2 regions of the Bacillus methanolicus genome follow, and region 1 is predicted to be linked to the other one. Evidence: riboswitches for the same ligand, from Rfam matches in the RefSeq annotation. Region 1 holds a riboswitch; the other holds the start of a gene.
The links. A riboswitch is a leader RNA that binds a small molecule or an ion and turns the genes downstream of it on or off. The one in region 1 is predicted to bind thiamine pyrophosphate.

Region 1 (4,219 bases):
CACAGTTGTAAGGGGTGAGAAGAATGAAATTTGAAACAGTGATAGGCCTTGAAGTACACGTAGAATTAAAAACTGATTCCAAAATCTTTTCGGCAAGCCCGAACCAATTTGGCGCTGAACCTAACACAAATACTTCTGTTATTGAACTCGGATATCCGGGCGTACTGCCTGTTTTGAATAAAAAGGCTGTCGAGTATGCGATGAAAGCGGCCATGGCACTAAACTGTGAAGTGGCAACAGAAACGAAGTTTGACCGCAAAAACTATTTTTATCCGGATAATCCGAAGGCATATCAGATTTCCCAATTCGATAAGCCGATCGGCAAAAACGGCTGGATTGAAATCGAAGTGGACGGGAAAAAGAAAAAAATTGGAATTACCCGCCTACATTTAGAGGAAGATGCAGGGAAATTAAACCACGAAAACGGCTATTCCCTTGTAGATTTAAATCGCCAGGGCACGCCGTTAATTGAAATTGTTTCGGAGCCGGATATCCGTACTCCTGACGAAGCGTATGCCTATCTTGAAAAATTAAAATCAATCATCCAATATACGGGTGTGTCTGATTGTAAAATGGAAGAGGGTTCCCTACGCTGTGATGCAAATATATCAATCCGCCCGGTTGGCCAAAAAGAATTCGGAACAAAAACCGAGTTGAAAAACTTAAACTCTTTTAATTTCGTCCGAAAGGGTTTGGAGTATGAAGAAAAACGCCAGCGGGAAGTGGTGCTTGCAGGCGGAACGATTCAGCAGGAAACGCGCCGGTATGATGAAGCGACAAATACGACGATTTTAATGCGTGTGAAAGAAGGTTCGGATGACTATCGCTACTTCCCGGAGCCTGATCTTGTGGAATTGTATATTGATGAAGAGTGGAAAGAACGCGTAAGAGCAGAAATTCCTGAGCTGCCTGATCAGCGGAAAAAACGCTACATCGAAGAACTTGGACTGCCTGCTTATGATGCTGCTGTTTTAACAGTAACAAAAGAAATGGCTGACTTCTTTGAGGCGACTGTCAAAGCCGGTGCAGATCCAAAACAAGCATCCAACTGGATGATGGGAGAGGTGTCTGCTTACTTAAATGCGGAACAAAAAGAGCTTCACGAAGTGTCTTTAACGCCTGAAAGCCTCGCGGGCATGATTAAGCTGATCGAAAATGGCACAATTTCTTCGAAAATCGCCAAAACAGTATTTAAAGAGTTAATTGAAAATGGCGGAGATGCAGAGCAAATTGTCAAAGAAAAAGGACTTGTTCAGATTTCCGACGAAGGAGCGCTTCTAAAAATTATTGCAGAAGTCATTGAGGCGAACCCACAATCAGTACAAGACTTTAAAAATGGGAAGGGTAAAGCGATCGGCTTCCTTGTCGGCCAGGTAATGAAAGCGACAAAAGGACAAGCCAATCCGCCGTTGGTCAATAAATTATTAAATCAAGAATTGCAAAAGCTATAATTCTGTAGAGGCTGTCTTATAAGGGTCAGACCTCATGTGCATTTATCGATATATAGCACATTTATCCAACATTATGTCCTATATATTGTGGTATAGGGTCTGACCCTAGGCTTTTGAGATAGCCTCTTTTTAATTTTTAGCAGATTAAGATCGGTCTTCTGGTCGGCACTGTTTTTGTCGAAATGAGCTTAGCAGCATTTGACAATTTCCGCATCTATTTCCCGGGAAAAATGTATGATATTCATGCACTCTTTCGAAAATTAATCAAACGTTTGATTAATAATTTGTTCATCGTTTTTTGAAGAATGGTGTAGAAAAAGGATATTGGCACATACCGAGTGAATATAGTAAAATATATGTGCCGTCGGGATATAGCTCAGCTTGGTAGAGCACTAGCATGGGGTGCTAGGGGTCGCAGGTTCGAATCCTGTTATCCCGATTTTTAATATTCAAGAGTTATTATCAAAGGGGGGGCTGATTCAGAAGCAAAGGATCAGCCCCCTCACTAAAAAACATTCTACATATTGTCATTGTCGGAGGGGCCAGACCCATAAAGGGTCAGCCTCTTTTTTGTCTTCTCTTAATTAAATAGAATTTTCGAAAGGGAGAAAAAAATCAAAAAAGTCCTTGCAATCATCAATGACTGTGATATATTAAACTATGACAATAATATAATTGGCACTAGGGGTGCCGGAGAATGGCCGGCTGAGATAAAGATCCGAATCTTTGACCCTTTTACCTGATCTGGTTAGTACCAGCGTAGGGAAGTGTATTGACTTAGTCATACAAAAGCAGATTCCTTCCGTTGGAGTCTGCTTTTTTTGACTCCGGCGATAATGAATATTTGCATGGTATTCCCTATCCCCCAGTGCCTGAACATTGGAGGGATTTTTTTGTGAAAAAAACACAGAAGCTTACGTTAACTGCCATGATGATTACGATTGGTACACTGACAAGCCACATGTTTTTTATCCCGATAGGATTTGCCAAAGTTTTTCCAATGCAGCATTTTATTAATGTTTTGTCAGCAGTTTTATTAGGTCCGTATTACGCAGTGGCTCAGGCGCTTTGCGTATCCATTTTAAGAAATCTAATGGGAACCGGCTCCGTTTTTGCGTTTCCGGGGAGTATGATCGGGGCCTTTTTGGCAGCATATTTATTTTCAAAGACGAAAAAGACATCTATGGCTTTTGTTGGTGAAGTCACCGGAACAGGTTTGTTGGGTGCTCTTGCTTCATATCCGATTGCAGTCCTTTTACTGGGAAAAGAAGCAACAATATTTGGATTCATTCCTTCGTTTATGGTCAGCTCCTTATCAGGTGCTTTTATCGGTTATGTCATTCTGACTGTTTTTTTGAGAAATACTGCGGCAAAAGAGAAGTTACTTGAAAAGACATCTTTTCATAACAGGATTTGAATATTTAGACAAATTTGCACCATATCAGCTCTTTAAAGCCGCATGTATCAAATAAATATTCAATTTTGAGGAGGAACTATTATATGACAAACGATTTTACTCAAATGATGTATACTTTTCCGGGAAGCAAAAAAGTGTATGTGGAAGGATCAAGACCTGATATTCAGGTCCCGATGCGGGAAATCTCGCTCAGCCCGACAGAATCCATGTTTGGAAAAGAGGAAAATAAGCCTGTGCGTGTGTATGATACAAGTGGTCCATACACTGATCCGAATTATGAGGTTGATTTGAAAAAAGGGCTTCCAAAGCTTCGCAGAAAGTGGATTTTGGAAAGAGGAGATGTTGAGGAATATCAAGGCAGATCTGTTAAGCCTGAGGACAATGGCTACCGCAGCGAAGAAGAAGCAAACCGGAAGATCGAGGTTTTTCCAAATACGAACAACCGTCCGCTGAGAGCGAAAAAAGGGCGCAATGTCACGCAAATGCATTATGCAAAAAAGGGAATCATTACCCCTGAGATGGAGTTCATTGCGATCAGAGAACAGCTCGATCCTGAATTTGTCCGCAGTGAGGTAGCTAGGGGAAGAGCAATCATTCCGGCAAATATTAATCATCCTGAGGCCGAGCCAATGATTATTGGGCGCAATTTTCATGTGAAAATTAATGCGAATATTGGGAATTCGGCTGTATCCTCGTCAATTTCAGAAGAAGTTGAAAAAATGACTTGGGCCGTCCGCTGGGGTGCCGATACGATCATGGATTTATCGACAGGAAAAAACATACATACAACAAGGGAATGGATTATTCGAAACTCTCCGGTTCCAGTCGGAACAGTGCCAATTTATCAAGCACTTGAAAAAGTGAAAGGCGTGGCCGAAGATCTGACATGGGAAGTTTACCGGGACACATTAATTGAGCAGGCGGAGCAAGGTGTTGACTACTTTACGATACATGCCGGAGTTTTACTTCGCTATATTCCTCTGACTGCAAAACGGACAACCGGGATTGTTTCCCGCGGAGGATCGATTATGGCTCAATGGTGCTTGGCACATCACGAGGAAAATTTCTTGTATACTCACTTTGAGGAGATTTGTGAGATTTTAAAAGCGTACGACATTTCCGTCTCATTAGGAGATGGTCTAAGACCGGGTTCAATTGCCGATGCAAATGATGAAGCGCAATTTGCAGAACTTCAAACGTTAGGCGAGCTTACTGAAATAGCGTGGAAGCATGATGTCCAAGTAATGATTGAAGGCCCGGGACATGTACCGATGCATCTTATAAAAGAGAATGTGGATAAGCAAATGGAAATTTGCAAAGAAGCTCCATTCTACACATTGGGACCTTTAAC
Region 2 (4,219 bases), on a different contig from region 1:
GTGTTCTTGTCTGATGATGAATCATTCTTGTCAGTACCGCAGCCCGTTAAGAGCATGGCTGAAAAAAGCAATGCGAGCCATTTTTTCATTACTGTTTCCTCCCTCTATATACTTTAAAATTCTCCCGAATACTCACGTTTTCTCTAAATTTCATTAACACCTAATAGTTGATCCACCGAAAATCATGGTTATAAATTGAATTTATTTAAATTTCTTACAGATGGGGGGCCATCCTACCAACCAAACTGGTATTGTTTGGTAATAACAGTTATGACCGTGCGCAAAATCTCCACTCATCTCACGGTCGCTAACCCTCCCATGTATCACCGGATTGGGATCCATACATTCCTTCGTCCTGCGTATCCATGAGGTGGAGGTCGGATAAGCTCCTCAGCTGGGTCATAAGCCCGTATGGTAAAAATAAACTCCGACTCGGCACTATTGGTGTTTGTCTTTAGAAATACTTGAAGTATTCGATAGTAATTTGATTAACAAATTGGTTAATAAATCGGTTTAAGCAACTTGTAATGTAATTTGAGGCAAGCCTTGCAATAATTTTGAACCATCAAATTCACACTGTTTTTGACCAATGACAAATAAGACACGTAATAGCTTACAACACAAAGCGATGAGAGACTGTTGCTTTTTTAAAGGCCTTTCAGATCGTTTTGTATAGTATTGATGTAAAGCTTTAAAAGTTGGATTATGGGCAACGAGTGGCCGAATCGCTAGGTACAGAGCTTTACGCAGCCTGCTTCGTCCCCGTTTCGTTATTCTGGTTTGTCCTTTAAATTTTCCAGAACTATGCTCACGTAATGAAAGGCCTGCCAGATTAACTAATTGCTGAGGGTGACTGTACTTTGTGAGATCACCCACTTCAGCGAAGAATAGAGCGACTGTTGTAACACCTAACCCAGAAATATTCATCATTTGCTTAGCACCTGGGATCGTTTCTACAAGAGCTTCTAGCTCCTGATCCAACTCTTCCAACTGCGTTTGATAAAGCTCATATTGGTCAATCAGATATTCCATTTCACGTTTGGCAAACTGAATCCCGATTTGAATTCCAATGCTCTTTTTGGCCGTTTCCACTAGTTTCGTTGCTCGCTTCATTCCAACTCCTCGTTGTACAAATGGCTTCCACTTTGAGAGAATCTCTTCAGGTGTCATTTCTTTAATTTGAGAAGGAAATGGAAACAGTTTTAGCGTGCAAAGAGCTGCTTTTCCTTCCCAATCCCCGAAAACATCGAAAAACTCCGGAAAATAACGTTGAATCAAATTTTGAATACGTCCTTCTGTGATGGCAAGCTGTTGAGTGAGCTGATCTCTTATTTTGACGCCTTCTCTTAGTTCCGCGTAAATGCCGTCTAAGAGATTTGGTACGGAGTATCGGCCGTCTTTAATCAGCTGTGCAATCACTCTGGCGTCTTTTGTATCGTTTTTTGTTGGAGAGTTGTCATCAAGCTCTTTGCTTTTCTTTACATGCATCGGATTGACTAGCACAAAGTCATAGCCCTTTGCGGTAAGGAAATAAGCGAGATTTAACCAGTAGGGCCCGGTTGGTTCAACCCCAAAAATCACATGGTTCTTATCATTTTCTTTTTGGTGTCGATTCACCCAATCTAAAAGCATTTGGAAACCATGTATGCGATTTTCAAAGATCAAGCGTTTTCCAAATTCAATTCCTCGATCGTCTTGTGCCCGTGCCACGTGTTTGTCTTTGGCAATATCAATGCCGATTATTAATGTTGATGGTGTGATTTGCGAGATTTTTCGATTTTGAGTATAATTCATTATTGAGTCCTCCTTGGTAACTTATTAATTCGGGGTCAATGCATTGACACCCTGTACTATACCAAGAGGGCTCTTTTTGTTTCAAACCTCAAATTTCTTCATTACAGGAATGCTCCTTATGTAATTTAGAATTCGCAAGCCCGGGAACAAATGAAATGCGCCCAGGTCAGAACCTGAGCGCCTAGACGAACAATGTTCCCTCCGCTGGTCTGAACCAGTTCAGGTTCTAAGGGTCATCATCTTTCGGATGAAATCTCAACCGGCAACACCGGTTCCCCTACATTCTTGCTATGAAATTATCAATTCCTCATCTATTATAGCAGATTAGATAATTAATATAATAATTTTCTAATAAATTTGATCGGGGTCTGGCCCGTATTAAGATATCTCGAATCTGGCAGGCATCGGCCGGACAGAGTTCAAATCCCTCTTTTAGAGTTAACACCTAATGGCAGCTGCTGAAAATTGATAAATTTTTTGTGTCTACCGCGTCCTAACCCCAAACTTTTGGTAGAGCAACGTTAAATTATATTCCAGTGATCGTTGGCTCATCGATAAAGAATTAGCCATTTCTCTTGTACTTTTACCCTTTGCCAGTTCCGCCAATATGTCTTCTTCTGTTTTCGTCAGGATTACTGTATCTTGAGAATTGGTGCCGCCGGAAACGAAGCCCGGCCTTCTTAGTTCTCTTACAAGCGAAAGCGGCAAGATAACCTGTTGACGCAGGGCGCATCTTATTCCTATCACAAGTTCTTCTCTTGAAGAAGTTTTGGATAAAAAACCGGAAACTCCGGCTTCAACCAATAAATTAAAATGTGGTTTAATATCAAAACCGGTGTAAATTAATACAATTAAATCTTGATTATACGCTAAAGCTTTTTTTGTTAGTTCAAGCCCGTTCAAGTGCGGCATATACAAATCAAACAGCAATATATCATAATGTTGCAGCTTAATTTTATTTAATGCGTTCAAAGAACTGTTTTCTATTGAAATGTTAAAATCGGGTTCCTGCTCCAATAGCATTTTTGTACCTTCCAATATAGATAAATGGTCATCGACTATCAAAATATTTATCATCGTAAAAACCTCTCAAATTTTTTTATCTCCAATGCCGGTACATGGAATTTGCATAGTAACTTTTAATCCGCAATTCGGTTTTGAATAAAACTCTACATTGCCTGAAAGGCTCTGAACGCGTTGCTTAATGCTTGTTAATCCCATGTTGTTAAAGGACGGTTTTAACTTATCCAGTTCAAAGCCCACACCGTCATCAGAATATTCAAACATCATTTTGTCTTCCCGGGCACTAATATGAAGGTGAATTTTTGAAGCCTTGGAATGTTTTGTCGCATTGTTGATCAATTCCTGTACGATTCGATAAATTCCGATCGTTTGTTCCTCATTTAATTGAAGACTGGAAGTATTGTCTGTTGAAAAATAAATTTTAAAAGTTGAAGAAACTTGGGTATATTCAAATAAATTTTCCAATGCCCGCTCTAAACCCAATTCCCTTAGCAACGGTGGCCGAAGTTCATTACATGTCATCCGGATTTGGTGAATGGTGTCCAGCAGTCCTTGTTCAATTCCTTTAAGCAGTGCTTTTATTTCGTTGTCAAATTCATGGCGATGAAGCAATGATTCCATTCTTCTGTACAAATCAATTTGATCCTGCAGGACTGTATCATGCAAATCACTTGATAAATGGAGCCGTTCTTTTTCGGAAAGATTGAACAAGAGCCGCAAGATCCAAAGCGGTGTTTGGCTGCTTTGCATGGCAGCTTCCAATTGATTCATTAGATTCTCGATTACATCCAAGCTCTCAAATACCATATTGGCGTAGTAAACGATTGTTTCCAGCCAAATGGAATCCATTTCCTCTTCTATAGATTGTGCATTGAGAATGAGGATGTAGGCATGGCTGGTCCGCTCTCCTACTTTTATTAGAACCTTATCGTTAACGTTTACGATCTTGCCAACCGGAAAATTTTGCAAATCGGGTTGAAATTCAAGAAAATGAGCTTCTTCGATTATCTGATTTTCTTTATTAAATTGTAAGATCGCCGGCTGGGAATCTGGCAAAACTGTATTTATTTCATGGATTAATCTTTCTTTGAGATCTGATACTTTCATTACCGAAGACAAGTCTTGGGAAAAATTTTTCAAACTGTTTTGCAATAATTTATATCGATCCTTTCTATTTTGAAGCTCTATCTCCATATTTTTTCTTTCGGTAATATCCCGGACCGTAACGACTGTAAGATTATCTTGACTTTCTACAGGCATCGTCCGACACTCAAAATATTTAATATGGCCGGAGCGGGTAATTATCCTGTACTCACTCTTGGAAGGCTGTTGGGTCAAGATAACATTCCTATGTCTTTCCATTAAATTTTCTCTTTCATCAGGTTGTACAATATCAAATATG

Region 2: linked by a shared signal. The riboswitch ahead of C0966_RS07225 (IS110 family transposase) and the one ahead of thiW (energy coupling factor transporter S component ThiW) in region 1 are both predicted to bind thiamine pyrophosphate.

Annotation. Positions count from the first base shown of each region.
Region 1 is NZ_PNFF01000002.1:913,544-917,762, forward strand. It holds gene gatA (Asp-tRNA(Asn)/Glu-tRNA(Gln) amidotransferase subunit GatA) at 1-11, shown strand, start outside; gene gatB (Asp-tRNA(Asn)/Glu-tRNA(Gln) amidotransferase subunit GatB) at 24-1,451, shown strand; tRNA gene C0966_RS16260 (tRNA-Pro) at 1,817-1,890, shown strand; TPP riboswitch at 2,125-2,234, shown strand; gene thiW (energy coupling factor transporter S component ThiW) at 2,347-2,868, shown strand; gene thiC (phosphomethylpyrimidine synthase ThiC) at 2,952-4,219, shown strand, end outside.
Region 2 is NZ_PNFF01000001.1:1,455,214-1,459,432, forward strand. It holds gene C0966_RS07220 (ABC transporter substrate-binding protein) at 1-89, opposite strand, end outside; gene C0966_RS07225 (IS110 family transposase) at 514-1,794, opposite strand; TPP riboswitch at 1,974-2,083, opposite strand; gene C0966_RS07230 (response regulator transcription factor) at 2,278-2,871, opposite strand; gene C0966_RS07235 (PAS domain-containing sensor histidine kinase) at 2,884-4,219, opposite strand, start outside.